Regions from separate parts of the Tumebacillus sp. BK434 genome, predicted to be linked through region 1. Evidence: riboswitches for the same ligand, from Rfam matches in the RefSeq annotation. Region 1 holds a riboswitch; each other region holds the start of a gene.
The links. A riboswitch is a leader RNA that binds a small molecule or an ion and turns the genes downstream of it on or off. The one in region 1 is predicted to bind cyclic di-GMP.

Region 1 (10,460 bases):
GTATGGTTCGCGTACGACAGATTGTTCAGCGTGTAGGACAGGGCGTTCAGGTTCTGCACCAGCAGCACCGGCTTGCCGTCGATTAGTTCATACACGTTGTAGCCGTTCGCGTAGGTGATGAAGTTCCAGGACAGGCGCGCCGAGTTGGTGCTGAGCACTTTCACGCTGGCCGTCGGTGCCTGCATGACCGGGTAGACGATCGTGACCGTCTCGCGGTTCGAAGCTGCCGATTCGCCAAAGCGCGTGCTCACCGCCGTCACTTCATAAGAGAAGGTGTCTTCCTTCAGGTTGTAGATCTGGAAGCTCGTCGCCGTCCCTTTATAAACCTGTTCTCTCGCGTTGCCATTTACTTTGTACACTCTGTATTCGTTGGCCCACGTCACCGCCGGCCAGGAGAGCGTCAGGTTGTTCGCGTTGACGATCGTCGCCGTCAGCACCGGCGGCTGTACCACCGGCCAGACGAGGTCGAACGTCAACGTGTTCGCAATCGGCGATTCGCCAAAGCGGTCGCTGTATGAGTGCACCTCGTAGGTGTACTCCCCTTGCGGCATGTTCACGAACGACAAGCTCGTGCCGGTCTGGGTCTTCGTGAGCACTTTCTCGCCATTGACGACCTGATAGATCTTGTAGGCGGTCGCGTATTGCGCAGCGCTCCAAGCAAGGGAGATATCATTGCCGTTGACGATCGTTTTCGTAAACGTCGCCGGCTTCTGCATGATCGGATGCACGAGGTTGAAAGTCAGCTCGCTGCCGACCGGCGACTCGCCAAAGCGGTCGCTGTACGCGTGCACCACATAGCGGTACTCGCCCGCCGGCATGTTCGTGAACACGGTGCTCAGCGCCGCCTGCGACTTCTTGAGCACTTTTTCACCGTCGACGATCTGATACAGCTTGTAGGCGGTCGCGTATTGCGCCGCTTCCCACTTCAAGGTGATGTCGTTGCCGTTGGCGACTGTGTTCGTCAAAGTGCCCGGCTTCTGCATGACCGGATGCACGAGCTCAAACGTCAGCTCGCTCGCTTCCGGCGATTCGCCAAAGCGGTCGCTGTAGGAATGCACCACATAGCGGTACTCGCCCGCCGGCAGGTTGGTGAACGTCACCGTCGCGCCGGCCTGTGATCTTTGCAAGACTTTTTCGCCGTTGATGATCTGATAGATCTTATACGCTGTCGCATATTGCGCCGCATCCCATTTCAAGGTGATGTCGTTGCCGTTGGCGACCGTCTTGGTCAGGTTGTTCGGCTTTTGCATCGTCGGGTGGGTCAGCGTCAAGGAGACGATGCTGCCTGCCGCCGATTCGCCGTAGCGGTCGCTGTAGGTGTGAATCACAAGCTCGTAGTCCCCGGCCGGCATGTTGGTCAAGGTGCCGGTGACGCCGGTCTGCGTTTTCAGGAGCTCTTGTGCACCGTTGACGACGCGGTAGATTTTATACGCGGTCGCATATGGCGCTGCCGTCCAGCGCAGCACGATGTCGTTGCCGTTCGCGATGCTGTACGTCGGAGCGGCCGGCGCTTGGAGCGTCGGGAACTCGACTTGGACGGTCAGGCGGCTGCTCGGCTCGCCTTCGCCAAAACGGGTGCTGACGGCGCGCACTTCATAGGTGTGCTCGCCAGCCGAAACGTTGGTAAACGTGTTGGTGAGCGTGGTGACCGTTTTCAGCAGCACCGCTGCTCCGTCGACGATCTCATAGATCTTGTAGCTGTTTGCATATTGCACCGCGTTCCATTTCAAGACGATGTCATTGACGTTCGACACGGTGTGCGTGAGACTTTCCGGAGCGGCCATCGTCGGATGCACCAGAGTGAAGCTGACTTCCGCACCCTCCGGCGATTCGCCGAGCAGCGTCGAGATGCCGGTCACCACATACGTGTACTCGCCGGCCGGCATGTTGCTGTAGGTCGCAGAGGTGGCGCTGGTCGTGCCTTTCAGCACGCGCTGGCCGTCGATGACCTGATAGATTTTGTAGCTGGTCGCATATTGCGTTACATTCCATTTCAAGGTGATGTCGTTGCCATTTGCCAGCGTGTAGGTCAGGTTGCCCGGCGTCGGCATCACTTGACCGTTCATCGTGAAGGTCAAAACGGTGCCTTGCGCCGATTCCCCGAAGCGGGCAGAAACGGAACGAACTTCATAGGTATACGTGCCAGGCGCTACACTGCTGTAGGAGACGCTTGGCGTCGTGACCGTGCTCTTCAACGTCTTCTGACCGTTGACGATCTGGTACACTTTGTAGCTGGTCGCAAACTCAGCCGGTTGCCAGTTCAAGGTGAACGACGTGGCGCTGGTGACCGCCTGCACCAAGTCGGCCGGTGGCTGCATCGTCGGATGCACGAGGTTGACCGCCACTTGGCTGCCCGTTGCCGACTCGCCGAAGCGGGCCGAGTACGAGGAGACTTCGTAGGTGTAATCGCCCGCTGCCGAGTTGGCAAACGTGACGGTCGCGGCGGTCGGCGAGCTTTTCAGCACCTTTTGACCGTTCACGATCTGATACACCTTGTAGTTGGTGTTGTTGGCAACCGCATCCCATGTCAGGACGATGTCATTGCCGTTGACGATCTTCGCGGTCACGTTCGCCGGCGCGGCCATGTCCGGGGCGTCGACTTGGAATTTGACCTGGCTGCCCACCTGCGACTCACCGAAGCGGTCGCTGTAGGAGTACAGCTGGTACGTATAGTCGCCCGAAGTCATCTTCAGGAAGGAAGTGCTCGTCCCGGTCAGCGTGCTTTTCAGGACTTTGTCACCGTCGATGACTTGGTAGAGCTTGTAGCTCGTCGCGTACGTCACCGCTTCCCAGGTCAGCGTCACGTCATTGATGTTCGTGATCGTCGACTTGAAGTTGTTCGGCGCGGCCATCGTCGGGTGGGTCAGCATGAAGGAGACGGTGCCCGCCTCTTCCGACTCGCCAAAGCGGGTCGAAGTGGTGGTGATCGCATAGCTGTACTCCCCCGCCGGCTGGTTGGTCAGCGTGACGGTGGTGCCGGTCGCAGTCTGCTTCAGCACTTTCTGCCCGTCGATCACCTGATAGACCTTGTACCCGGTGGCGTACAGAGCAGCGTCCCATTGCAGACGCACATCATTGCCGTTCAGGACGGTGTACTTCACGTTTTTCGGCGCGGTCAGTTTGACTTCGCCGACATCGACGGTCGCCGTTTGCGACAGCGCCGATTCGCCGTACAGCGCGTGCACGGCCGACACCGCGTAGGTGTAGCTGCCGCCCGCAGCGGAGGCGTTGGTCCATGTAGCTCCGGTCACGGTCGCCACTTTCGTCTGCGAGCCGTCTTCGGATACTTGATAGATGTTGTAGTTCTTCGCGTACTGTGCCGCGGTCCAAGTCAGGACGATGTCATTGATGTTGCTCGTTTTGGCGCTGAGCGTCGCCGGCGCCGCCATCTCCGGGTAGGAGATCTCGACGGTGACCGGTGCGCACGGACCCGATTCGCCATCCGGGCCCAGCGTCGAAACGACATAGCTGTACGATCCTTCGGGCATATCATTGGCGATAAAAGAGTTCGTGTTCGCTTTGCCCAAGAATCGCAGTTCCCCGTCATAGATGCCATAGATGTTGTAACCGGTCGCGCCAAAGACGGCGCTCCAGGTCAATTTGACATCGCTTGGTGTCAGGAACTGAGTGGCGAGGTTGCTCGGCGGCAACATCGTGCTTTCCGAGAGCGTGGTGACGCTCCCAGATTCTGCGGCTGCCAGTGTCTGCACTGCCGGCATCAGGAGTTGAAATACCAGCAGGAACATGGCGAGCAGCGCGATTTGGCTGTACCTTTTCCCCATGCTCTTCGTCCTTCCTTTCTTTGTGAAAAGAGGGAACCTTCTTGCGATGAATCCCCGTGGTAACCGGCTGCCATCTACACTTCCAGAATATTCCGCACATGCAGTTCAGGCCCTTGGCTTTGCGTCTCATGGTTTCCCATGATTTGCCCTTTTCACTTGTTTATCTCTCTCATATCAATGATATTTCATTTCAGACAGGTTGTGAATAAGAATCTTTTACGAACCTATTAGTTTCGTTGCAAAATGAACATTTGTGGGGGTTATTGTTTTACTATTTTTTCAGCGTGCCGTCTCGCCACTTTGCCGTTTGCAAACAACAAAAAAAAAACCTCCTTTCCAATAGAAAGGAGGTTCTGCGCGCATCAGATCAATTTCGCGCTGACCACAAACAGCACGCCGGTCACAGCGAGCGCGAAGACGCTGAGTGCGGCGGCATACCAGCCGGCGACTTTGGAGCGACCGGCCGCTTCGGCCAGCTGTTTGACGGCGCGGCGGCTCTTCCAGGTGAAGACGAGGATGAACAGCAGGATCACCGTGCCGCCGGCCTGTTCCATAAAGGACAGCCAGAACGGCTTTTCCATCCCGCGGTAACCGAGCAGCTCGATCAGCCCGACGCCGCTCGCCAGCACGACCAGTGCGGCGACGCTGGTCACACGGTTCACCAAACGCGTGCAGAAGAGCAAGAGCTTGCTTTCCTGCAGGGACTCTTTTTTCAAATACGCGAACAAGATCATCAACAAGACCGCCGACCCCAGCCACACCGACAGGCCGGACACATGCAAGAACAACAGTGCATTCGCCATCATCACACACTCCCCTTTTCCATTTCCGTTTCGAGTTCCAGTTCCAGCTTGCCCGGCCGCCAGTTCCAACGGCCCAGCAGCATCATCAGCGACGGCATCAACAGCCCGCGAATCAAAAATGTATCGAGCAGCACACCCAGCGCCACCATCGTCCCGAACGCTTTCAGCTCCAACAGAGGTTGCGTAATAAGCACCACGAAGGTCGCAACAAGAATCAACCCGGCCGATGTGATCACCCGGCCCGTCTTCACCACGCCGCGACGGATCGCTTCCGTCAGCGGTACAGCTTGCGCTTCTTCGCGGATGCGGGCGAATAGAAGCAGGTTGTAATCAACCCCGAGCGCGACCAGAAACACAAATCCGTACAGCGGGATGCGGTAGGACAGCGCTTCATAGCCCAGCAGGTGGTGAAACAATAGCCACGTCAACCCCAGCGTTGCGCCGTAGGTCAGCAAGATCGTCCCGATCATATACAGCGGCGCCACCCACGAGCGCGACGCCAGCGCCAGCAATACGGTGATCAGCGCGATGACGAGCCCAATCACGACCCACGTATCACGGCCGTTCAGCGCCCGGACATCCACTTGGGTCGGCGTTTGCCCGCCGAACAGCAGCTGATGTGTCGCCGGATCGAACCCGTTCTCCGCCAGCAGCTTTCCTCCCCGCTCGCGCAGGTCTTCCACCAGATCCAGCCCCTTCGCCTCATACGGATGGGCATCGAGCACCAGTTGCCAGCGCGCCGTAAGCTTGTCGCTCGCGAGCAGCGTCTCCCCCGGCGGAACGGTGACCTGATGCACGCCCGGCTCTGCTGCAAGCGCTTCTGAGAGTGACCGCAGCCGCGCTTGCAGCTCCTCCGAACTCAGCTCCTGCTCCGAGCGGAGCAGCACGGTGACCGGCGCCAGTTCCCCTTGCGGAAACGCACCTTCCAGCATCTCAAACCCCTGGCGCGACGAAGCGTCGGCCGGGAATGATTTCATCAGATTAAACGAATACTCGATCTGAGTCAGCACCGGGAACATCGCCATCAGCAGCAGCAGCAAGGTGAAAAACGTCCGCTTCGGCTTGGTCGTCACGACCCGGGCCGCTTTTTCCCACAGCCGGTCGCGCTTGTCTGTCTGCACGCCGACTTGGGGCACAGACGGCCAGAACGCCCGGCGTCCGAGCAGGGCGAAGACGGCCGGAATCAGCGTGATGCTCCCAAGCAAGATCACCGCCATCGCCGTGACAAAGACCGGCGCAAAGCTGCGGTACGGCTCATAGACGGCAGCAAACAACGTCGCCACAGCCAGCAAAATCGTCCCGGCGCTGAAAAACACCGGTTCGGCCACCCGCGCCACCGCCTGCTGCATCGCGGCAAATTGCGACTCCGTCTTCGTCAGCTCTTCTTTGTAGCGCGAGAAGACAAACATGCTGTAGTCGGTCAGCACGGCGAACAGCAGAATCAACATGATCGACAGCGCCTGGCTCTGCACTTCCGCCCAGCCGGATTCACCAAACAGCCCGAGCAGGCGGTTGGTGACTGTAAACAGCACACCGGCGATCAACAGCGGCGTCACTGCGAGCAGCAGCGAGCGGTACATCACGAGCAGCAAGACCAGAATCAGCGCCACCGTCGCGAGCATCAGCACCACGTCCGCATTGCGAAACGCATCCAGCGTATCGGCGGCGATCCCGGCCGGACCGGTGATCGCAACTTCGGCCTTACCGTGCAGCGCCGCCTCCACGTACGCGCGCACCTCTGCTACAGCATCATGCACCTTGTCCTGCTCCAAGCCCGGCTGCAGGCGCAAGGGCAGCATCAGCGTCGTTTTCTGCTCATTCAAAAAGCCGTTCAACGCCGCTGGCGGCATGTTGTGCAAAAGCGCCGCGCTGCTCACCCCGGCAGGTTTTTGCGGCGAGTCCAGCCAGCGCGTGACAGAAAAGACAGCGTCCCAGTCCGCCTGATCCAGCCCCTGCCGATCTTGCACGACCACCAGCGCGCTCAGCCCGTCAGCAGATGGAAAGCTCGCTTCCAACACCTGCTGCGCCTGCGTCGCCTGCGCATCATCCGGCAGCCCGGTCCCTTCCGACACGGCAATGTCGTTCGCAGACGGCGCGACGATACTCAGCACGATCGCCAGCAAAAGCCAGATGCTCACCGCCCATTTCGCACCTGCCGACGTGGCTGACCACGCCGCGATGCGTCGGATCATCTTCATCGGATCACCCTCCCTTTCGATCTTCTATTCGCATCATAAGCAAGCCAGATGAATAGAAGATGAACGGAAGATTACAAATGCGGCAGCCGCACCCGGAACGTCGTCCCCGCGCCCGGTTCGGAGGCGGCTTCCACCGTCCCGCCGTGCATTTGCACCACTTTCAGCACGATCGCCAGACCCAGCCCGCTGCCCGCGCGCTGGCGTTGGCGCGCTTTGTCCGCTTTGTAAAACCGCTCGAACACATTTTGCAGATCATCGGCCGCAATCCCGATCCCCGTGTCGGCGATTTCCACCGTCACCTCGCGCGGGCCGCGCTGCATCGTGATCCGGATCGCGCCGCCCGGTTCGGTAAATTTGATGCTGTTCGCCAGCAGATTCACCCAGACCAGATGCAAAAAATGCGGCTGGCCGGACACCGTCACCGGCAGCAGTTGCAAGTCGATGCTGAGCGCTCCTTCCGACCACTGCCATTGCAGCGACCGGACCACGTCGCGAATCTGCTCATCGAGGCGAAACGAGCTCGCCTCCCGCGCTTCCTCCGCATGGTCGAGCGAGGCGAGCGTCAGCAGCTGCTGGCTCAGCGAGGAGAGGCGTCTGCTTTCCGTCTCGATGATCGCCAAATACGCTTCCCGCTCCTCCTCCGACATCCGCTCCGTGCGCAAGGCCTGCGAGAAACCTTGGATCGAGGTCAGCGGCGACTGGATCTCATGCGACACGTTGGCGACAAACTCCTGCCGCGTGCGGTCGAGCTTGCGCAGCGACTCGGCCATCCGCGAAAAGTCCCGCGCCAGCCGCCCGATCTCATCCTGCCGCTTCACATCCAGCTCCGGCGCGAAGTCCCCTTCCGCGATCCGCTTCGTCGCCGCGGTCAGCAGTTCCAGCGGCTTGACCAGATAGCGGGTGCAAGCCAGGATCAGCACCAGCGAAAACAAAAACGTAAACAAGAGCAGCCGGGCGAACAGCACCCGGACTTCGCCAAACATCCGCTCGATGTTCGGGCGCAAAAAGACAGCATACGTCTCCCCGTTCGCCCGCAGCGGCACGCCGACCGAGTTTTGCAGCGTATTTTCAAAAAAGCCGGTCACAAACAGGCTCCCCGTATGCTCCGCCCCGCGGTACGCTTCCCCCGCCTGCACCTGCCGAATCATCTCCGCCGGGAGCGTCGTCTCCCGAAATGCATCCCCGTAGGTCCGTACCTGCATCTGCTCATCGACGACATAGAGCTGGTAATTCAGCTTCGCAATGCTCGTCAAATACGCCTCGAGATCCTGCTCCGGATTCCGCTCGTACAGGGCGGCCGTCTCGGACGCGATCTCGTAAATTTTTTGTTCATTGTAGCCTTTCATATGCAGCTGGTAATACAGGTTGGACAGCCAAAAGCCAAACAGCGCGCTGACCATCACGATCACCACCGTCATCAGCACGATCCGCACATAGAGTGATTTCACGAGGCGGTCACCTCAAGCTTGTAGCCGATGCCCCGGACGGTCGTGATCACAAAGTCTTGCTGCTGCCCGGCGAACCGTTCGCGCAGCCGTTTGATGTGCACGTCGATCGTCCGCGCATCGCCCTGATACCCCGCGCCCCAGACCGAATCGAGCAGCTGATCGCGGGTAAACACGCGGTCGGGCGCCGATGCGAGCTGAAACAGCAGCTCAAACTCCCGCCTTGGCAGCAGCACCTCGCGCTCGCCGATCCGCACTTCAAACCGGCCCCGGTCGATCACCGTCCCGCCGATGGCGACCGCATCATCGGCAGCCAACTGATAGCGCCGCAGCAGCGCTTTGATCCGCAAGACCAGCTCGCGCGGCTCGAACGGCTTGACCACATAATCGTCCGTCCCGGACAAAAAGCCGCGCTCCTTGTCTTCCGCCGCGCCTTTCGCAGTCAGCAGGATCACCGGGATGTCATAATGATCCCGGATCTCGCGGCACAGCTCCAGCCCGTCCTTGCCCGGCATCATCACATCGACGATCGCCACATGCACGCGCTCTTCCTCCAGCAAACGGGACGCCGCCGTGCCGTCCTCCGCCTGCAGCACGCGATACCCTTCCTTTTGCAAATAAAATCCGACCAGTGTGCGCAGATGCGGATCATCATCTGCGACCAGAATTGCGATTCTCATCGGTCTCCCTCCATCTCCTCTCTATGATAACAAATAAGCAGCTGGCCTATCGCAAACAAAAAACCATCGGGCTCGATCTCACCCGATGGTTCTTGGCCGTTCTTACTTCATCACATCATGCCACACATAGCGCTCGCCGTTCAGCTCGCTGACGACGTTGATCCCGACGCGGGCGCCGTCGCCGGAGGTGACGATGGTGTGGACGCTGACCCCGGCGATCGTGCCGGCCGCCCAGATGCCCGGGATGCTGGTCTTGCCGTCGCGGTCGACGACGACGTTCGTCTTGATGCGCGGCTCGCTGCCTTCGCGCGTCTCCACGCCGATCTTGTCCGCCAGATCGGCCATCGCGCCGGTGGCGAGGATGACATGTTTGGCTTCATACTGCCCGTTGTCGAGCTCCGCGCGGAAGCCGTGCTCCGTCCGGACGATGTTTTCCACTTTGCCGGTGACCCGTTCCGCTCCGAACTTCTCCATCTGCTTGCGGCCCGTCTCCAGCATGTCGGGGCCGCTGATCTCCAAGACCGCAAAATGGTTCTCCATCCACGCCCGCTTGGTCATGCTGTGATCGCTGTCGATCACCAGCGTCTTCTTCCCGGCATGAGCCGTAAAAATTGCAGCGGCCGCTCCGGCCGGACCTGCGCCGACAATTATGACATCATACATGCTCCGTAACTCCCTTCAAATGGAACTTCGATTCCCACTTTCCAGTCTGCACTTCTTATTCCAAAAGTAATCGCCGCGACCGACCGCGGAATTTTATACGAAGTAAGGAGGAATTACGTGCCATATTCAAGAATATTTGACTCATAATAAAGATTCCATTAAACGACAGTGGGTGCTCGCGTGAAACTTCGCAAGAAGATGTTTCTGCAATTTTCGATCTTGCTGGTCGTCTGCCTGTCGCTGCTGCTGCTGTTTGTGAAACAGACCTTGCTGAGCAGCTACCTGCGCATCGACGAAGCACATGCCAAACAAACGATGACCGGCGTGCTCTACGCCATCGATGATGAGATAAAAAACATCAGCACCAACCTGTTAAATTATTCGGCTTGGGACGACACCTATCAGTTCGTGCAGGGCCATGATGCGCCCGACTATCTGGAGAGCAACTACACAGTCACCACCTTTGAGACCAACCGCCTCGACCTGCTCCTGCTCATCGATGAGCAAGGCAACATCAGATACGGGCAGGGCTTCGATCAGCAGCAAAAAGCGGCCCGGCCTGTGCCCGACTACTTCCGCCAGCCGGATCAAGTGCGCAAACTGACACAGTTCGCCGATGTGAACGACGTCCATCAGGGCCTGCTCCAGATCGACGGACAGCCGATGATGGTCGTTGCGCAGCCGATCCTGACCAGCGAACGGCAGGGTCCGATCCGCGGCGCGCTGATCGCCGGCCGCTTCGTCTCCCCGGCCGAAGTGAAGCGGCTCAGCCTGCGCACCCAAGAACAGCTCTCGATCCGGCCGGCCGACCGGCAGATGCATCTGGCGGCCGGACATCCTGACGTGTGGGTTGAACATCTCTCCGGGTCGGAGAGCCGGGTCTATGGCA
Region 2 (10,460 bases), 130 kb from region 1:
CAGCGCAAGCCCGGTGACCAGGAACGAGCCGAGAATGAACCCGGCCGCGCCGTACTCGCCTTCGGACGGCGTCCAGTTCGTGCTGAAGAAAAACTCCGCAATCCCCGCCTGCGGATCGGCAAACGTCTGCAGCCCCTGCTTGCCGACAAAGAGGATGATCCCAAAGATGATCAGTGACACGAAGACGGCGCTGCCCACGAACAGCCAATGCATCATGCGGTCGGAGCGGCGGCGCAGCGCGTTGAAGCTGCCTGCCGTTTCTTTTGTTGCCATGTGTTTACCCCCCACCTAGCTTTGTCTTTCTATAAGTTGTAAATTAACTGAATAATTTGTACAAATTTTACAATTTAGTCAAAACACAGGGGCAGGGACGGGCCTTTGCGCCGTCCCTACCCAGATCCTAATCGGGTGTGTTACTTTTTCAGTTGGCCGATCGGGATGAATTTCAGAGCTTCGACTTCGTTCTTTTGGAACTCGTCAGACAAGATGTAGTCGAGGAATGCCTGGCTGACTTTGTCCGGCGTGCCTTTGGTGTACATGTGCTCGACGGAGAACAGCTTCCAGGTGCCGTTCGCGATGTTTTCCGGCTTGTATTCCACGCCGTCCAGCTTCAGAACTTGGATCTTGGCATCCGCGTACGGTGCGTCCATGTAGCCGATCGAGCCGGACGTTTGTTCCACCGACGTTTTCAGCGCGCCGGTCGAGTCTTGAACCACAGCGTCTTTCGCGAAATCTTTGCCTTTCGGGATCAACGCCGATTTGATGTACTTGCGGGAACCGGAGGATTCCGCGCGGCCGATGATCGTGATCTTCTGGTCTTTGCCGCCGACGTCTTTCCAGTTGGTCACTTCGCCGGTCAGGATCTTCGCCGCCTGTTCGGAAGTGATGTCACCGACGGTCACGTCTTTGTTGGTGACCAGCACGAACGGTGCGATCGCGACTTGGTGGTCGACGAGGCCTGCATCTTTGTACTCATCGCCCGCTTCTACGTCGGAGTTGCCGATATTTACAGCGCCTTCTGCGACTTGCTTCAGACCGGTACCGGACCCGCCTGCCGCAACGTCGATCGTGACGCCCGAATGTTTGTCTTGGAATTGGGATGCCGCGTGCTTCACGAGCGGCAGCAGTGCCGAAGAGCCAGATGCCGTGATTTTGCCGGAGAGTTCTTCCTGCTTCGGAGCGTTCGAATCACCGCCAGTATTTTGGTTTTGGTTCGGTTCTGCTTTACTTCCGCAACCTACCATCAGACCAGCAGTCATCGTTGCGATCAAACCGATCGTCATCGCCTTTTTCGACACAGTTGCAAACACTTGAAAATCCCCCTTCAGGAGTTCGATGTTTTGTTTGGTGTTGCTTACAGTTCTTATCGTACCAGCGCAAGGTAAAGCTAGTTCGGTCGCTGAGTAAAGGGTTTGTAAATTCCGATCGGATGATACGCCCCGCAAGCGAACAAGGTGAATGCAAACAAAAAAGCGCCCTGCCCCGCGACGGGACAAAGCGCTTTCCTGTTCAATTCAATTCACAGCCACCTGCTCCTGTCCGTGCAGGCTGTGCAGCAGAGCTTCAAACTCCGGCGCCGGCACAGGGCGCGAGATCAGGTAGCCCTGCATCTCGTCACAGCCGCGCTCGCGCAGCATCTGCCGCTGCACGTCCGTCTCGACGCCTTCGGCGATGACCTTCAGGTTGAGCGAGTGCGCCATGGCGATGATCGCCGTGGGAATCGCCACGTCCTGATGCTCTTCCGTCATGTCGCGGACGAACGACTGGTCGATCTTCAGCGTCTGGATCGGGAACTTCTTCAAATAGTTGAGTGACGAATACCCCGTGCCAAAGTCGTCGATCGAGATGCCGATGCCGTACTCATTGATCTCGTGCATCGTCAGGATCGCCCGCTCCACGTTGTTCATCGTGATGCTCTCCGTGATCTCGAGATTGAGATATTGCGGCTCTAAGCCGGTCTCCTGCAGGATCTTCTTGATCATCGCCACCAGATTCGGCTGACCGAACTGGGCGGCGGAGAGGTTGACCGACACGCAGACCGGCGGGAACCCCGCATCCTGCCACGCCTTGTTCTGACGGCAGGCGGTGCGCAGCACCCATTCCCCGATCGGGATGATCAGCTTCGTCTCTTCGGCGAGCGGAATGAACTCGCCCGGCGAGACCATGCCCCGCTCCGGATGCCGCCAGCGGATCAGCGCTTCCATGCCGGTGATGCGCCCGGTCATCAGGCAGACCTGCGGCTGGTAGGCGAGAAAAAACTCCTCCCGCTCCAAGCCTTTGCGCAGGTCGCCGGCGAGCAGCAGCCGCTCCGCCGCGCGGGCGTTCATCTCCGCATCGTACAGCTGGTGATGGTTGCGCCCGGCCTGTTTGGCATGGTACATCGCCATCTCCGCATTGCGGTACAGCGTATGCACATCGCTGCCGTCCTCCGGGAAGCGCGAGATGCCGAGCGAGAGGTTGATGAACAGCTCCTGATCGTCCACTTGCAGCTTCTGTTTCATCACGGCAAAAATCTGCTCGGCCGCCTGCAGCGCATGATCGGTAACGCTGGCATCCTTTTCCAAAATGATCACAAATTCATCGCCGCCCAAGCGGTACAGCCGCATCCCGGACGACAGATGCGCGCGGATCCGCTTCGCCACCGCCGTCAGCACTTTGTCGCCAAAGGAGTGGCCGAGCGAGTCGTTAAACATCTTGAAATCATCCAAGTCAAAAAACAGCACCGCACCGCGCGTGCCTTTCTTCTGCGCCGTGTCGATCGCAGCGGCCAGATGCTCCATGAACAAGACGCGTCCGGGAATCCCCGTCAAGTTGTCGGTGGTCAACTGCTGATACAGCTGCTCCGACAACTCCCGCTCATTCTCCAGCCGCTTCTGCACATTGTGGTAGATCATCACCAGCAGATACAAGGCGTACACCGTGGCGGCGACACAGGTCAGACCGATCACGTCGACCACCGCTTCGGCCTGGCGGAACCTATCACCCTCAAAAAACTTTAAGAAAAGTGCGATCAACGAAATCAAAAAAATATAGCCATTCGCCAGATAGACTTTCATTCGCAGCCGGTCGGTCACCACATCATACTCGGCAAACAGATACCGGACCATCAAACTTGCCATCACGAGCGCATAGATCACCAGAACCCGCAGCGTGACCACTTCCTGATTCGGCTGCGGCCCCCACGACCAGCCAAACAACGCGGCGGCGCGTGCCGCTTCCAGCATCCACACGACCGCCATCACACACCCAAAAGAGAGCACAGCGCTGGTCACGATGCGAAACACCGAGCGGCTGACTCCCATCTGCTTTTCGATCACCCGTTCACCTCCAGCCCCCATTGCCAGCTCCATGCATATTTACGCTTCATCTACATGAATTTGAGAGTTTACAGAATCTTTGACACTACTATTATAGTAAAAATATCTGCGAAATACCAGTATCGCTTTTACACAGCGTTAATACTCTTTATTTTTCTATAAAATTATTTTGGGAAAAAATCGGGCAGAAGCTTATGACGCTTCTGCCTCGACTTGAAACCGCGATATCGAACGTTGGAGCTCCGCCGCCATTTTGCGCAGGCGATCGGCCGATGCAAACACGTCCTCCATGGAAGCCAGCTGCACGACCGACGCTTCAGCGCACAGTTGCGAGGAAGCGGCCGATTCCTGAGAGATCTGCTTCACCACGTCCACGCCGGCTGCCACTTCTTCCGAGCGGCGCGACATCTCCTGCGAGGCGTTGGTGATCTTCTGCACTTGCACCGCGACATGCTCGGCCGCCTGCAAGATGCGCTGGAACGTTTCGCCTGCCCGGTCGACCAGCACGATGCCGGCCTGCACCTCTTGGGAACCTGCGCCCATCGCCTGCACGACGCGCTGTGTCTCCGCCTGCATCTCGCGAATCAGTTCGGTGATCTGCCGGGCTGACCCTTGTGACTGCAGGGCCAGTTTCGACACTTCGTCGGCGACGACGGCGAACCCCTTGCCGTGTTCACCTGCGCGGGCCGCTTCGATCGAGGCGTTTAAGGCGAGCAGATTGGTCTGGGCGGCGATCCCGGTGATCACTTCGACGATCTTTCCGACCTGCTGCGAGCGCTTCTCCAGCGCCTGCACCGCCTGAGCGGTCGTGCCGGCCGTCTGGTTGATGAAGTTCATCTGGCGGATCGTCTGCTGGATCGCCAGGTTGCCTTGTTCCGCTTCCTGCGCCGTCTGGGCCGATTCTGCGGCGACACCGTGCGAGCGTTTGACGATGCGGGCGATCTCATGCGCCATCGCGTCCATCGCCCCGGCCGATTCCACCGCCGACTCCGCCTGGGCGTCCGCGCCGGAAGCGACCTCTTGGATCGTCGCTGCCACGTGGCGGATGCCTTCCGACGTGGTCTCCGCGTTCCGGGACAGCGCTTGCGACGCGACGGCCACCTCGCCGGCGATCGCCCCGACCTGTCCGATCAGGCGGTGCAGGTTGTCGATCATCGAATTGACCGCTTCGCCCAAGTCTGTGATCTCTTTATAGTCATTCCGGCTGCCATACCGGCTGTGCAGCTTGCCGCCGGCCACTTCCCGCATCAGCTTGCGAATCGCCAGCAGCGACTGCTGAATCTTCCGCGTGTAGAACCAGACCCCGAGATTCCCGATGACCAGTGCGGCTCCTGCCAACAGCAGCGTCAGATTGCGCAGTTCGGTAAGCGATGCAAAAATCTGCTCGTCCGACACCGCCGCCACATAGACCAGATTCCGCTCCGGCACAAATTCAAACGCATAGGTCCCACCCGCGCCGAATCCGCCATCGGCCATTCCCGCCGCTGCTCCTTCGTCCCCTTGAGCGCCGGTTCCACCTGCAGATGCATTCCCTGTTCCAAAGTCGCTGCTCTGCAGAATCCCCGACTTTTGCTGGATGATCTTCGCTTTCAGCTCTTGCCCGATCTGCAGAGCATTTCCCCGCTCCAGCGCAGGTTCGCCGTCGGGGCGGAGCAGTGTCGACTGCACGTGCCAGCCGATCTGCTCGAAGGAGCGGAGCCCGTTTTCCACGACGTATGTTGCTTCCCGCTCGAACATGCGGGAGTCGGACGTCTGCAAGAGAATCCCCACTTGCTTCGCCGTCTGTGCAGCGTGGCCTTGCAATTGAAAATCGGCGCTTCGCTTCAAGTCTTTCGCCAGCACCGCGTACACCGTGCCCCCCATCGCCAAAACGACAAGAAGCAAGAGCGCGGACACAAACAGCGTGAGCCTAGTTTGCACCGAAACGCCCTTGCTTCTCTTTTTCTTCACCATGATGTAAGCCCTCCCCCGGATGGTTGCTACTTCCAGTATGGCAAAACAACATGAAGAAATGATGAACCTTTTGTAAAGCCTGCATCAAACACCAGATGCTGCATATACTAAAGTACGGACGACATCACCAGTGTTGCGAGTGACTTTTTCATTACATGACCTCCTTCTTTTCTAATAATCGACTCCTTCCACCCGGAAGGAGTCCTTTTTTCGGTGTAAAACGCAAAATCCCCACCATGCAAAAGAGCCCTCTACGAGTTGGGGACTCGTAAAGGGCTCCTTTGTGTGGGGGGTAGGGGGATTACAAAAAGGGTAAATGAGTTATGCTACCCGATGAGTCACTGCTGATAAAAAAATCCACCTTCGGTGGGTTGCCGAGGCGGATACTTTGCAGACTGTGGGGTAACAGTCCGCGACCGTATCAATCAGCAACCTGGCAATCATGGTCAACTTAGGGAGAGTTGACGTTAGACCCATGGCTTTGCGTCGCCGCTTTTCAGCGGGTTTGCCTTTATTGATTGACTCATCTTATGGCTTTATTATATGCTCGGGGCATCCCGCTCGTACATAGGTCTAAAGTCCCGTTTTGTTCAAACCGTTTCATCGCTCCAAAACGCTGCCAGCGTCGGCACCACTTCCAGCGGCGAGACTTTGCCGCGCAGGTCGAACAAGCAGTGCACGCTGCGCCCGCGGCTGCCGAACAGCGCCGGCAAGGACAGAGCCGGGTCTTCGCCGCCCGCGCGGATCAGGCTGACCGTGCCCCGCTTTTGCGCGATCGACTCGACGATCTTGACCGTCTCATCGCGCGACCCGCAGTCGATGACGACCACTTCGAGCTCGCGTCCGCAAAACGGTTCGGCTGTCGTCAGCGTCCGGAGGATGCCTTCGATGTAAGAGGCCCCCTCCCGCACGATCAGGATTGCTGTCACCGGCACTCCCCGCCGGTTTCTCTGCGCCATAAACCGCACAGCTTTCCACAGCGCCATAAAGATGCCATACAACGCAAATCCCCAAATGAAAAGAGCGAGCACTCTTGACACCTCCTTGCAGGGTTGTAGTGTCAATATATGCCGCTCCGTTCGCCCACGTGCTTTTTGCCTATAATTTCACCCAGCAGCGTTTTGCCGCGGTGATCACCGCCTGTGTGCGGTCATCGACCGACAGTTTGCCGAGGATGGAAGAGACATGATTTTTCACCGTCTTCTCGGAGATGAACAGCGTCTCGCCGATCGTGCGGTTGCTTTTGCCTTCCGCCATCAGCTTCAGGATCTCCATCTCGCGCTGGGTCAGAATGTCCTGCCATTCGGAAGACAGTTCCGGTTCCCCCTGCTCGAAGTCGCCGTCATACACCTGGTTGGACAGGCGCTTGAACTCGTCGAGCAGCTTGGTGGTCACTTGCGGATGAATGAACGAAGAGCCGCCTGCCACCTGGCGCACCGCTTCGACCAGCACATCCGATTCAACGTCTTTCAGCAGATAGCCGTTCGCGCCGGCGCGGATCGTCTCGAAGATGTACGCTTCATCATCGTGGATCGACAGGATCAGAATGCGGATGTCCGGGTCGGCCTCCTTGATCAGCCGGGTCGCTTCCACGCCCGTGCGCTTGGGCATGTTGATGTCCATCAGCACGACCTGCGGCTTGATCTCGAGCACCAGACTCACCGCCGCTTCACCATCGCTGCATTCGCCGACGATTTCCATATCATCCTCCAGCTCAAAAATGCGACGCAGCCCCTGGCGAAACAGCGTGTGGTCATCCGCCAAAAAAAGTTTGATCTTCTGATGTTGCTCCATGACGATCGCCTCCCTTAATCCGTGATCGGTAACGTGATGTGTACGCGGGTTCCCTTGTTCGGTGCGGACTTGATCTCCACCTTGCCTTCGAGCAGTTGGATGCGCTCCTTCATTCCGATCAGGCCAAAATGCCCGTCTTCGCGGCTCTGCATCGCTTCCTCCACGGCAAACCCTACGCCGTCATCATCTATATGCACTGCGATTTGCTTCTCGGTTAGTTCCAATTTGACATTGGTCACTTTGGCCTTGGCGTGTTTCCAAATGTTGTTCAGCGCTTCCTGCACGGTGCGGAACACCGCCACTTCCAGCGCGGAGTTGAAGCGCCGCTCGCGTCCGAACACCTTGAGCTCGGTGATCACCTTGTGCTTGTCCTGAAAATCGGCGAGATAGCGGCGCAAGGTCGGCACGATGCCCAAGTCGTCGAGCGCCATCGGGCGCAGGTCGAAGATGATCTGGCGCACTTCCGACAGCGAGGCGCGCACCATCTCCTTCAGTTCGCGCAGTTCCCCGCGCACCTTGTCCACATCGCGGTCGAGCATCCGCTCGCAGATCTCGGCGCGCAGCACGACGTTCGCCATCATCTGCGCCGGCCCGTCGTGGATCTCGCGGGCGACGCGCTTGCGCTCCTCTTCCTGCGCCTGGATGACGCGCATGCCGAGGTACTGGCGCTGTTCGGCGTTTTTCAGTGCGGTGCCGAGGTTCTGCAAGTCTCCGGAGAGATAGGAAAACGCGATCGACAGCTGGGTGACCAGCGCTTCCGCCTTGTGGATCGTCTCCTCCAAGTTGCGCAGCCGGCGGTCGAGATCGTCGCGGCGGGCGCGCAGCGCATCCTCCCGTTCGCGGGTGACGAGCAGTTGCGCCTGCAGCACGTGCGCGGCGTCATACGATTCCTTGATCGTCGCCTCTGTATATTTTCCAAAGTCCTGGCTGACCTCCACCAGCGTGCGGCGGGCGAGGCGGTATTGCGCCTCCAAGCGGTCAACCTCCTGGATCGTCTCCTGCACTTGTCTTTGCACGATCGCAGATTCATCGCGCAGGGCTTGGTGTTCCTTGCGCGCGCTTTCGGCGATCTCAAAGACCTGATGTTTCCCTTCCTCGATCGCCAGCAGGGTGCCCTGTATGGCCTGGTCGAGAATCTTGGTGTCAATATCGTGCGCCAACGCAGGCGACCCCCTCGAGTGCTTCAAAGCGGTGATCTATAATAAATTCCATGTGTACGATTATATTCCTGCTAATAAAAGAAAAGGGGGGCGCAGTTGGGTAGGACTGCGCCCCCAGTGCAATGGGGTAAGGGTGATATATCATAGGGTACGATGTTCCCCCCGTTTTTATGGGGGAGTCGCTCAAAAACTCGCAAAAATTTTTTTGAACTATACTCAATCGACTTCTTCCGTAATTTAGGCTGTAAGTTTCGACAAATTCCAACTTATTTTTCTCTTATAACGTAAAATAACTATCAAAACGGAAGAAAACAAATGCGAATCCTCGCGTGAGAATCCCCACCGCTCCCGGAATGCCTCTCGGTCTTTTGATTATAAATTATCAGATTGATACGATAAATCTAAAGGTTCCTATCGTGATAAATATGGATTAAGGGAGGCTCATTTCATGAATAACTCCTCATTGGGAGAACGCATAAAGAAAGCCCGCAAAGAATCGGAGATGACCCAAAACGACCTCGCGCGCGGCATCGTCACCTCCAGCATGATCTGCCAGATCGAAAACGGCAAAGCCTATCCTTCTTATAAAGTGCTGGCTGCACTTGCCGATCGCCTGGCCCGTCCGATCGAATATTTTGTCTCCGATACGGAAACGAACGTCCGCCAACGCTCTTCCTTCACCCTCGCCAAAGCGCTGATGGCTTCCGGCTCCTATGCGAAAGCGTATTCATTGCTGAAGAGCATGCAGGATTTCGGCCAAGGGGAAGCGGAAGAGTTTCATATGACCATGGCAAAATGCTGCCAGGAGCTGGGCAAATACGACGAAGCGATCGAAATGCTCGACCGGCTGCTGGCCGAGTCGCACGGTAATCTTCATCAGGTGTTTACGATCTACCTCCGCCTCGGTGAAGTCGCCGAGCATTCCGGCCAGTACCAGCTCGCCCTCTATCATTGGAAAAAAGCGTACGAGATGCTCGACCGCGTGGAAGCCGATCCGTTCGACCGCGCACAGCTCTTGACCTCGATCGGCAACACCTACCACCGGCTCGGCGTCTCTCAAGAAGCGGTGCTCTATTTGCAGCAAGCGTTCGAGGAGCGCAAGGAAAAAGTGTCGCTGGAAGACCTCGGGCAGATGTTCCTCACCTTGTCGCTCACCTATCACGATTCGAACAATTTCGATCAGGCGTCTTTGTTCTCCGAGCGGGCGCATGCGATTTTCAGAAGTCTCAACCACTTCGACCTCGCCACCGAAGTCAAGCTTTCCCTGGCGGTGCTGATGGCGAAGCAGCACGGCAAGATCGACGAGGCGCTGCAGATCCTCGATGAGTGCACCGAGCGCTACATGAAGCAGGATGACCGCTACAACATCGGCCTGACCCAGCTCGAGACCGCCTTTGTGCTGCAGATGGCCGGCGAGACGGGCACGGCGATCAGTCTGGTCCGCGAATCGCTGGATCTGATCACAGGCGACGACTTGGAACTGGCGCGGGCGCATCGCCTGCTGGCCGACCTGTACCGGGCGGAGCACAGATTGAAAGACGCGATCAACCATCTGTCGCAGTCCTTGCACCTCTATCAAAAGCACGGCCATTCGGTCGGCATGATGGAAGCGATGCATCTGTCGGTGTCCTTGTATCAGGAGTGGGAGCAGTTCCGCAAACACTCTTTTGGCGAGCTGATTACCGCCTAATCAAAAAAAGTTGCCTAAAGCCGAGAATTTTTCTCGGCTTTTTTTAATCCGAGTAAAAAAGTGTGATATACTATCTACATGCAGAAAACTGAATAAAGGGAGTTTTGGGAGACATGGAAAACAACTTGCAAATGAATTTCCAGCCGGTCAGCCGTACAAAACCGTCATTGGCGAAGATCCTACAGCGCGTGTTCTTTATTATCTTAGGCGCTTCGCTAGTGTCGGTCGGTTTGGAAATCTTCTTGGTGCCCAACAAGATCATCGACGGCGGGATCGTCGGTGTCTCCATCATCGCATCTCATCTTTCGGGGTGGAGCATTGGTGTGTTCTTGCTGCTCTTCAACTTGCCGTTTCTGATCCTCGGCTATAAGCAGATCGGGAAGACGTTCGCATTGTCGACGCTGCTTGGCGTTATCGTGATGTCGATCGGCACAACGCTGTTGCATCCGGTGGAAGTGCTGACCGATGACACGCTGTTGGCGTCCGTATTTGGCGGGGTCATCCTCGGGATTGGCGTCGGGATGGTCATCCGCTACGGCGGGTCGC
Region 3 (10,460 bases), 150 kb from region 1:
TACAAAAAAGCGATCACGGCGCTGCAAGGCACACCGAATCTGCTCCAGATGGGCAGAACGTATACAGCTTTGGCGACCGCTTACTACCATATGAACGAATACGCACAAGCAGCAGATACCACCCGCACGGCGATCACGATGTTCCGCAGCGTCAACAACCGCTACGACGAAGTGGTGGCGAAGAAAAACTACGGCATTCTGCAGTACGAGCTCGGGCAGTATGACGATGCGATCGCCCAATTCGAAGAGTGCGCCGAAGAGTTCAAAGCGATGGAAGAAATGGATCTCGTAGCGAACGTCTACGGGGAGATCGGGACCGTTTACTTCCGCCGAAAGAACTATCAAGAAGCTGAAAAATGGTGTTTCCGCGCCCTCGAACTGCTCGGCAAAGAACATCGTGAACGCGCGTTCGTCTACCGCACGATGGGCGTGATGTATCAAGAACTTCAAAACTTCGAAAGAGCATTGGAGTATATGTTAAGTTCTGTGGAACTTTTTGAAAAATACGGCTTGCACGTCGAGGCCTCCAAATGTTATTCTCATATTGTAAGCATCTACGAGGCGCGCGGAGAGTTAGATAAGGCGTCTGAGTACATGCAAAAAATGACTTCCACTATGCGGGAAGGACTAAGGGTGAGGGGGCTTTACCTGTGAAAAAAGTGATCTTTTCCGTTCTGGCGGTATTGGCACTTGGCGTAGCTTTCGTGAACGTGCAAACTCACGAAGCGGCATCCATTACCACACCTGTCTTGGACAGCGTAGTTCAATCTTCGATCACCACTCCGATCGCTGATTAATCTAGGTGTCTGAAGAATGATTCCGTATGTCACAGTGTCGAGTGACTCGGATGTATGCTGCTCTCATTTATTTTTGAATAATCGCTGAATGTTACCATCGCCGGGTGTATCTCGGCGATTTTTTTTGCGGGAAATCGGAAATTTGGTAGAATAGGAAGAAAAGGACAACGTACATATGCCTATGATCAAGCTAAGAAAACCGCTCTTTACGCGGAGCACGACCGAATGGGTACTCTTTTTGCTGATTACGATCGCAGCCGTTCTGCTGCGCATGCTGTGGATGTTGAAAGTGCCGAACGCGCCGGTCTATGATTTTCAAACGTATCATGAGATTGCGGTCAACATCGCCACCGGGTACGGGCATACCTTCCTCGGCGAACCGATCGCCTTCCAAGGCATGGGCTATCCGACCGCGCTGGGCCTGTTTTACAAGCTGACCGGGGAGACGTCCGTCCTTTGGGGCAAGGCGTTCAACCTGCTCTTGTCGACCGCCACACTGCTGCTGACCTATCCGATCTTTCGAAAGTTGACGAACAGCTGGAAACTTTCGATCGCAGCCTACGCACTGATCGCTTTTTTGCCGAACTATATCGCGTATGTCAGCGTGATCGGGGCGGAAGTGTTCCTGGCGTTTCTGTTTGCGGCTGTCGTCTATTTGCAGCTGGCATCGTTCAACAAATGGGTGCGCTGGCCGCTGCTCGGCATTTTCATCGGGCTGGCCGCGCTGACCAAGCCGGTGTTCCTCGTCTATCCGGTGGTGGCGGCTGCCGTACACTATCTTCGTGAAAAAAATCTCAAATCCACTTTGGCCTTCGTCCTGACCACCGCGCTCCTGATGATGGTGACGGTGGCGCCTTGGACGTATCGCAACTACCAGAAATATGACTCGTTCATCCCGGTGTCGTACAATTCGGGCTATGTATTATACCTGAATAACAATGCCAATAATGTGAATGGGGGCTGGATGCCGCTGAAAGACGCGGCGGCGTCGCCGGAGCTGCGCGCGCAGATCGACGAGATTCTCGAGCACGGCCAGCGCAGCGAAAAATTGGCCTATGAGCTCGACCCGCTGCTGAAGGCGGAAGGCAAGCGCTGGATCTTGTCGCATCCGCTGGACTTTGCGAAACTTGGTATGCTGCGCGTACAGACCACGTTCTTCAACGGGGCGTGGGACATCGGCAGCTGGGCGATGAACGGGCTGTATCCGGGCGTCCCGCAGTGGACGGTCGAGCTGGAGCGCGATCTGAAAGCGTTCCGGGCTGTGTCGGATGCGATCTTGAACAGCATGAACGGGCTGGCGTTTGCTTTTGTGCTGCTGGCGGCGTTTCCGGTCCTGCGTTCCCTGTTCCGGCGCGAGGAGAAACTGCCGGTCGGGATGATCCTGCCGACGGTGAACGTGAGCTTTTTCATCCTCGTCTATTTTGTGTTCGAAGGTCAGGCCCGCTATAACTTCCCGGTGCTGTTCTTGCTGGCCGTCTGTGCCGTGCTGGCGCTGCATAGCATCTGGCGGGGTGTGTCATCTTGGAGGTGTCAGAATTGAAACAACAAGCGGTTCGCGCCGACGCGAACGTCGTGCTGCTGTTGTTCCAGCAGTTGCGTCCGAAACAGTGGACGAAGAATCTGCTGGTCTTTGCAGCTTTGATCTTTTCCTTTCAGATTGCCAATGTCGATCTGCTGCTCCGCTCGGTGGTCGGGTTCTTCCTGTTCTGCTTTGTGTCGGGGTGTGTGTATATCTTAAATGATTTTGTCGACCGCGAAGCGGACCGGCAGCACCCGGAGAAGCGTTTCCGTCCGATGGCGTCAGGTGCGCTCAATCCGTATCTGGCGCTGACGTTCGGCTTGGTGCTCTTGGCGGTGTCGATCGCCTGGGGGCTGTATCTGGAGCCGCTGTTTGGCATCCTGCTGTTCGTCTATTTTGTGATCAACGTTGCCTATTCATTCAGGCTGAAACACGTTGTGATCATCGACGTGATGATCATCGCGTCCGGCTTCGTGTTTCGCGCCATCGGCGGGGCGCTGGTGATCGAGGTGCCGTTCACCCCGTGGTTCCTGCTCTGCACGATGCTGCTCGCCTTGTTCCTGGCGATCTCGAAGCGCCGCCATGAGCTGCTGCTGTTGCAGAACAACAAAGGCTCGCACCGCAAAGTGCTGGAGAGCTATTCGCCGGAGCTGCTCAACCAGCTCAACTCGATCGTGATCACGGCGACGATCATGAGCTATGCCCTGTTCACGTTTACTTCGGGGCGCACGATCCATCTGATGTGGACGATTCCGCTGGTCATCTACGGGATCTTCCGCTACTTGTACCTGATCTTCATGGAGGAAAAGGGCGGGAAGCCGGAGCGCGACCTGTTTCAGGACAAGCACATCCTGGTCACCGTGCTGCTGTACGGGCTCGCCGTGGTCGTGATCTTGAAGTATTTTGAGTAATCCTTGGGGGACACAATCGATGCTGAAACAGAAGGAAAGCCTGATCGCCGGCTGGGGCAACCATCCGGCGGAAGTCTGCCACGTCTATCGTCCGGACCGGGTGCGGGACATCACCGAACTGCTGGCGGCGGGAGGAGAACACAATTATATTTCCCGCGGGCTGGGCCGTTCCTACGGCGACACCGCGCTCAATGCAGGATCGGGCGTTTTGCTGCACACGCAGTTTGCCCGCTTTTTGCATTTTGACGAGGAGCAGGGCATTTTGGAGTGCGAGGCCGGGGTGTCGTTCGAAGAGATCATCGAGCATTTCCTGCCCCGCGGCTGGTTCCTGCCGGTCACACCGGGCACGAAGTTCATCACCGTCGGCGGCGCGATCGCCAATGACGTGCACGGCAAGAATCACCACGTCGACGGCACGTTCTCCGAGCATGTGCTCGACCTGAAGCTTTTGCTCGCGTCCGGCCGGATCGTCCACTGCTCGCGGGAGGAGAATGCCGACCTGTTCTACGCGACGATCGGCGGCGTCGGCCTGACCGGGGTGATCCTGTCGGCACGCTTCAAGCTGATCCCGGTGGAGTCGGCGTACATCGAAGTCGATTACATCAAGGCCCGCAACCTCGACCATGCGTTTGAGCTGTTCGCCAAGACGAACGACCAGTACCAATACTCGGTGGCGTGGATCGACTGCCTGTCCAAAGGCGACCGCCTCGGCCGCTCCGTGCTGATGCTCGGCAACCATGCGCCGGCGTCGAAAGTCAAGCAGGCCGACCCGTTGCGGATCAAGAAGAAGCCCAAGCTGAACGTGCCGTTCAACTTCCCGTCGTTCGTGCTGAACCAGCTGTCGATCCGCGCGTTCAACTTCGGCTATTACAACGTCCTGAACAAGAACGCGGTCGGCAAGATCGTCGACTATGACACGTTCTTCTACCCGCTGGACAGCATTCACAACTGGAACCGCGCGTACGGCAAAAAAGGGTTCGTGCAGTACCAGGCGGTGTTTCCGCCGGAGACGAGCCGCCAAGGCTTGACGGAGATGCTGAAGCGCTTGAGCGAATCGGGCCGCTCGTCGTTCCTCGCCGTGCTGAAAAGCTCCGGCGAGCAGAGCAAAGGACTCCTGTCCTTCCCGTTCAAAGGCTACACGCTGGCGCTCGACATCCCGGTCCATGACGACGGCTTGTTCCCGTTCCTGCGCGAGCTCGACGAGATGGTGATGGCGCACGGCGGCCGCATCTACCTTGCCAAAGATTCGGAAGCCGACCCGGCGACGTTTGCGCAGATGTACCCGACGCTCGGCAAGTTTCAGCAGATCAAAGCGAGCGTCGACCCGAACAACGTGTTCTCCTCCTCACAGGCGCGGAGACTCGGGATTGTGGAGGAATCGCGATGAAAAACGTACTGATCCTGGGCGCCACTTCGGGCATCGCCAAGGCGCTCGCTTATTATTTTGCGGAACAAGAGCACAACCTGCTGCTCGCCGGGCGCGATCTGGAGGAGCTGCAGCTGATCGCGCAGGACATCAACATCCGCCACGGGGTGGAAGTGACGGTGCACAAGTTCGATGCGCTCGATTATGACGGCCACGCCGATTTCTTCACCACCTGCCTGGAAGCGGCGGGCGAGCTGGACGGTCTCGTGCTGGCCTACGGTTACCTCGGCGACCAGAAGCGGGCGGAGAACGAGTTTGCCGAAGCGCGGCGCGTGATCGAGACCAACTACCTCTCCGCCGTGTCGGTGCTGAACATCGCCGCCAACTATTTTGAAACGAGAAAGGACGGCTTCCTCTGCGTGCTGTCTTCGGTGGCGGGCGACCGCGGGCGTCAGAGCAACTTCATGTACGGCTCGGCCAAAGGAGGCCTGTCCCTGTACCTGCAAGGCCTGCGCAACCGCTTGAGCAAATCGAACGTGAGCGTGCTGACCGTCAAGCCGGGCTTTGTCGACACCAAGATGACGTTCGGGCAGCCGGGCATGTTTTTGGTCGCGCAGCCGGAAGCGGTGGCGAAAGCGATCTACAAGATGATCCTGAAAAAAAAGGACGTCGCCTACACGCCGTTTTTCTGGCGCTACATCATGCTGATCATCAAATCGGTTCCGGAGCGCATCTTCAAGCGCCTGAGCCTGTAAGCGGGGCGGCGGCGGGATGAAAGCAAAATCGCAGGAGCTGATGGCGGGGAAAGGGCAGAAGCTCACGTCGCGGATCATCACCGGCATCATGGTCGGGGTGGTCGTCTCGGTGCTGTTTTTCCTCTGGGGCGATGTGCGCGACGTGAAGGATGTTATCTTCTCGATCTCGTGGTACACGTACGTGCTGGCGGTGGTGACCACGCTGGCCTCGTATTTTGTCCGTTTTTTCAAATGGCAGTTCTTCTTGAAGGTGCTGCAGATCAAGGTGCCGTGGAAAGACTCGCTGAACATTCATTTCATCGGCCTGTCGATGTCGATCACGCCGGGCAAGCTCGGCGAGCTGCTCAAGTCGTATCTGTTGAAAAATACGGCCGGGGTGGAGATGGCGCGCTCCGCCCCCGCCGTCTTCACCGACCGGCTGACCGACCTGTTTGCGATGCTCTGCCTGGTCGGGGTCGGGATCTCCCTGTTCGCGTTTGGCAAGCTGGCCTTTTTCATCGTGCTGGGCGGACTGCTGGTGATCACGCTGGTCTTGCAGTCAAAGCCGATCTCGCTGCGGGTGATCGAGTGGCTGGCGCGGATTCCCGTTTTGACGAAGCACAAGGGCAGTATGTTGACGTTGTACGAGAGCACGTTTGAGCTGCTGCGCTGGAAGCCGCTCTTGTTCGCGACCTTGCTGTCGGTGATCGCGTGGTTCATGGAGTGCATCTCGCTCTATGTGCTGATCGTCAACCTCGACCTCGGCTTGACGCTGACCCACGTCGTGTTCATCTTCTCGCTGGGCACGGTGGCGGGCGCTCTGTCGATGCTGCCCGGCGGGCTTGGCATCGCGGAAGGCAGCATGACCGGGATGTTCATGTACTTTGGTCTCGCCAAAGGCACCGCCGTGTCGATCACGCTGCTGATCCGCCTCGTGACGCTGTGGCTCGGGGTGCTGATCGGAATCGTCATCTTCTTTGTGAAACGCAAAGGATATATGGGCTAGCGGAAGGAGTCTCGCGCAGAGGCTCTTTTTTCCATTCTTTATGAATTGCCTTTCTCGTAAATGAGAAGGTAGGATGATAGAGTGGAGAGAGGAGTCGTGACTTTGATGCGCAAACTTTGGAATAAATTGTTAGCCGGGGCTGTGCTTGGCCTGGCCGTGCTGACAGTTGGAATATATTCGCCGGCGTATGCGGGCACGAGCTCGCAGCCGGATGTCTATGTGGACGGCGTGAAATTGCCGTTCGATGTACAAGCGGTGAATGACCACGGACGGGTGCTGGTGCCGCTGCGGATGATCTTTGAAAGCATCGGCGCGGAAGTGACGTGGGAAGCGAAGACGTCGACGGTGGTCGGCAAGCGCGACGGCGTGACGATGCGCCTGCCGATCGGCAAGAAGACGGCGACGGTCGGGGGCAAGACGGTGACGCTCGACGTGCCGGCCAAGCTGATCAACGGCCGGACGATGGTGCCGGTGCGCTTTATCAACGAGTCGTTTGGCAATCTGGTCAAGTGGGACCCGGCGGGCGTGGTGGACATCACGTCGTTCAACTCGCCGCGTGTGCGCGTGATCGGCAGCGACGCGAAGCTGGTCGAAGGCCAGGTCTACAGCGTGCAGCAGGAGATCCTCCAGAAGGGGATCGTGCAGAAGGTGCAGCAGATGGCCGGGTACTCGTTCAACGGCCCGGTCTGGGTCTACCTGTCGAACAGCGATGCGGGCTACAAGGACGCCTTGATCCGCGAGACGGGCGCTTCGTCGACCGAAGCGGCGCAGATGGCGAGCTGGGCGAACGGCGTGGCGTACGGCGACACGATCGTGCTGCCGCTGCACAAGCAGGAGTCCGACTACGGGCGCGTGCGCACGATCGCTCATGAGCTGTCTCATGTGCTGTTCAACCAGAACGAAGTCGATCTGCCGAGCTGGGTGAACGAAGGGTTCGCGTGGCAGGCGTCGCTCGACATCGCCTTTGAAAACGGCCCGCAAGTGCTGCGCGGCCGTCAGGACCTGCTGGCTCGCGACGAAGTGCTCGGCGCGCTGAACAACGGGGCGTACCGGCCGCTGATCAACGGCAGCTACTCGAAGCTGGTCGCGCTGGGCGAGGCGAATTACAACCTCGAACTGCAGGACTACTTGGCGATGCAGGAGCTAAAGGCGCAGTATGGCCAAGACAAGGTGCAGGCGTACCTGAAGCGCTTTGCGGGGACGGGGACGGCCGATGCGAACTTCCGCGGCGAGTTTGGGCTGTCGATGACCGAGTTTGGCGACGCCTTCCGCAGCAAGCTGGCACAGGAGCTGCAGGAGCAGAGCAAAGGCGTGGAAGTGACGCTGAACGTGACCAGTCAGTTTCAAGGCACCTTCTCCGTGCTCGGGCAGAACAGCTCCCAGTGGAAGCTGTTCAACCTGACGCCAGGGCAGCACACGCTGCGCATCTACAAAGACGGCCGGCTGGAAGGCGCGACCGTCCGGGATGCGATCGGGGAGAGCGACCCGACGACCAACATGGTGTTCCTTGCGATGGAGCCCGATGTGCCGGTCACCGAAGGAGGCAAGCGCATCGAGTATGCCGGTGCGGCGCTGATGGATTCGTTTGGCGAGTATGCGTTCCTGAACGTCTGGAAGACCGATTCGAACGGCAACGACCAGTTCCCGGAGACGAACCGCGTGCTCGGGGTGGAGATCGTAAATATAAAAGCGATTCATTAAATAGTGCTTAGGACCTCTGTCAAGGAGGTCCTTTTCTGTTTATACTAATTGCATTAGTAGCACTATATTCCCCTACTGGCAAACTTGACCGAAAGGCAAGGGCGCAAAGCCACGGGCCTACTGCAGGAATGCGATGGCGGCCGGGCTGCCGAATGTTTCGACACGATAAAAGGAGGAAGTATCACATGAAAAAGTCTGCTTTTCTAGCGCTGTTGATGGCTGTTGCGCTGACCACCGCTCCGGCGGCTGCGCTGGCCACTGACGGCACCACCACCCCGCCGACCGCTCCTGCGGAAGACGAGACGACCACCCCGCCGCCGACGGCGTGCGATCCGCAAGATGACGACGATCAGGATGAAGACGATACTGAGGATGATACCGATACAGGTGAAGACGATGGCAGCACGGATGATGGCGCTACTGACGACGGCACCACCGTGCCGCAAGCGAGTAAAAGCTCCCCCGGTAAAAGCGGCTCCGCACCGGGCAAAGGAAACGCTGACAAAAACGGCAAAGGCCAATCCGGCAAAGATTCCAAAGGCAGCGTGAAGAACGGCGGCACCAAGGATGACGATGCGACCTCTGCCTGCGGCAGCATCGAAGGCAAGAAAAAAGGCTGGTCGAACAAGATCAAGAACATTTTGAAGCACCTCGAAGCGGGCAAAAAAGTCGGTAACCTGCAGCAAAAGCTGGCCGAACTGACGCTGTGGGCCAAGTCGGAAAACGGCTCACAGTCGGACCGCGATGCCTTGCTGGCGATCCTGGAAGCGCTGCAGGCGAAGGAAGAGGTCGGGGAAGCAGCACCGGACGACTTGATCATCCTCGCGGAGACGCAAGACCGGCTCCAAGACACGGCTGCTGCCGTCTCCACCTTGGAGCGCGCCCTGCTGCTCGACTACAACCACCAGGAAGTCTACACCGAGCTCGCCAAAAAGCTCGCCAAAAAAGGCGACAAAGGCGTAAAAGTCTATGTCAAAGGTGCCAAGCCGTCTTTTGACGTCAAACCGGTCGTCCAAAACGGCCGCACCCTCGTGCCGGTGCGCGCGATCGGTGAATCGCTCGACGCGCAAGTGCTCTGGGACGAGAAGACGAAAACGGTCACTTTGATCAACAAGAGCGGCAAGAACGTCACGCTGAAGCTCGGCAACAACATCGCGATCGTCGACGGCAAGCAGATCAAGCTCGACGTCCCGGCGCAAACGATCGGCGACCGCACCATGGTACCGCTCCGCGCCCTCGGTGATTTCTTCGGCCTCACCGTCGGCTGGGAGAACGCTTCGCAGATGGCAACATTGAAATAAAGAACGGCACAGAAAAAGAGAGGGAGCCGCTCCCTCTCTTTTTGCTGCGCTTATAACGGCGACGTCTGTGCCATGACCGCCCGTGCGATCGCTGTCAGCACGGCCGGCTGGTCGCCTTCCTGCGTGTAGTTGACTTGGTACACGCCGGCCGGATCGACCAGGTTCCAGACATTGCGCTCGACGGTGAGTTCTGTCTGCTGCCCCGTTTGATTTTGCACCGTAACCCGGTAAGGCTCCTTCGGGCCGCCCGGCGTCTTCGCGGTCACGATCACTTGGGCCGTGGTGCTGGTCGTGCGTGCGTCCTCTCCGGCGATCAAAAAGAAATTTAAGAAAATGATGGCGGCGGCAATCAGCAACACCTTTTTCATCTCGTCCCACATCCTCCCGATAAAGAAAAAACCTCCGAGCTGCAGGCGGAGGTCGTTATTGGTGACTGAACGTATGCTGTCCTTGGCTTTTTCTTCTATTATGTTTGAAGTGTTGGTACTTCACAATGTACGAGTCGAGCTGCTGGCTGGCTTGGAGGACGATCGGATGGAGTAGATTCCCTTGGTGTTTCGACACAACGTCTTCCAATTGCTGCCGACAACGCTCAATTTCCTCTAGGTGAATTTGCATGCGTCTAAATCGTCCTTTCTATTAATTTGCCATACCCTTATTTTAGAAGATTCCAGCGTAATTAACAACTGTAAATTTCAACGGGAATGAAGCAAGGACTAGACGCGTTGCGGATGGCTCTTACGTTTGCCCAGCAGGCCGACGGCGAGTTCGCCGCTCGTTTCCGCTTCCTGGCGCAGGGCTTCGACGTGCGGCTGCATCATCACTTCGTAATGCTCCATGTTCTCGATGCAGTCGAGGATGCGGGCGCGCAGTGAGTCGTAGGTGACGCTGGCGACCGAGTCGATCTCATAGTCGTAGCCGACGCGCTGCACGAAGCGGTCGATCTTCGGATCGTAGGAAAGCGACACAAACGGCACGCCACAGTGCGCGGCGAGGATCAGCGAGTGCAGGCGCATCCCGATGATCAGGTCGGTGTTGGCGATGATGTTGGCGATGTCGCGGAACGAAAACTGGCGATTGAGCAGCACGGCGCGTTCTTTCATATAAGACAGCACGCGCTGCGAA

Region 2: another riboswitch for cyclic di-GMP. It lies ahead of EV586_RS05670 (methyl-accepting chemotaxis protein); the one in region 1 lies ahead of EV586_RS06270 (OmpL47-type beta-barrel domain-containing protein).
Region 3: another riboswitch for cyclic di-GMP. It lies ahead of EV586_RS05595 (copper amine oxidase N-terminal domain-containing protein); the one in region 1 lies ahead of EV586_RS06270 (OmpL47-type beta-barrel domain-containing protein).

Annotation. Positions count from the first base shown of each region.
Region 1 covers NZ_SLXS01000002.1:383,594-394,053, reverse strand. The annotation lists gene EV586_RS06270 (OmpL47-type beta-barrel domain-containing protein) at 1-3,782, opposite strand, end outside; cyclic di-GMP riboswitch class I at 3,838-3,940, opposite strand; gene EV586_RS06265 (hypothetical protein) at 4,145-4,585, opposite strand; gene EV586_RS06260 (MMPL family transporter) at 4,588-6,783, opposite strand; gene EV586_RS06255 (sensor histidine kinase) at 6,855-8,231, opposite strand; gene EV586_RS06250 (response regulator transcription factor) at 8,228-8,908, opposite strand; gene EV586_RS06245 (FAD-dependent oxidoreductase) at 9,011-9,571, opposite strand; gene EV586_RS06240 (bifunctional diguanylate cyclase/phosphodiesterase) at 9,752-10,460, shown strand, end outside.
Region 2 covers NZ_SLXS01000002.1:249,544-260,003, reverse strand. The annotation lists gene pstC (phosphate ABC transporter permease subunit PstC) at 1-273, opposite strand, end outside; gene EV586_RS05680 (phosphate ABC transporter substrate-binding protein) at 414-1,310, opposite strand; gene EV586_RS05675 (putative bifunctional diguanylate cyclase/phosphodiesterase) at 1,515-3,317, opposite strand; gene EV586_RS05670 (methyl-accepting chemotaxis protein) at 3,510-5,270, opposite strand; cyclic di-GMP riboswitch class I at 5,695-5,790, opposite strand; gene EV586_RS05665 (glycosyltransferase family protein) at 5,861-6,301, opposite strand; gene EV586_RS05660 (response regulator transcription factor) at 6,369-7,064, opposite strand; gene EV586_RS05655 (sensor histidine kinase) at 7,079-8,224, opposite strand; gene EV586_RS05650 (helix-turn-helix domain-containing protein) at 8,673-9,914, shown strand; gene EV586_RS05645 (YitT family protein) at 10,046-10,460, shown strand, end outside.
Region 3 covers NZ_SLXS01000002.1:232,059-242,518, forward strand. The annotation lists gene EV586_RS05560 (tetratricopeptide repeat protein) at 1-654, shown strand, start outside; gene EV586_RS21030 (hypothetical protein) at 651-797, shown strand; gene EV586_RS05565 (glycosyltransferase family 39 protein) at 973-2,337, shown strand; gene EV586_RS05570 (decaprenyl-phosphate phosphoribosyltransferase) at 2,334-3,227, shown strand; gene EV586_RS05575 (FAD-binding oxidoreductase) at 3,247-4,614, shown strand; gene EV586_RS05580 (SDR family oxidoreductase) at 4,611-5,348, shown strand; gene EV586_RS05585 (lysylphosphatidylglycerol synthase transmembrane domain-containing protein) at 5,365-6,333, shown strand; gene EV586_RS05590 (stalk domain-containing protein) at 6,439-8,034, shown strand; cyclic di-GMP riboswitch class I at 8,102-8,187, shown strand; gene EV586_RS05595 (copper amine oxidase N-terminal domain-containing protein) at 8,220-9,335, shown strand; gene EV586_RS05600 (hypothetical protein) at 9,386-9,703, opposite strand; gene EV586_RS05605 (aspartyl-phosphate phosphatase Spo0E family protein) at 9,759-9,953, opposite strand; gene csaB (polysaccharide pyruvyl transferase CsaB) at 10,052-10,460, opposite strand, start outside.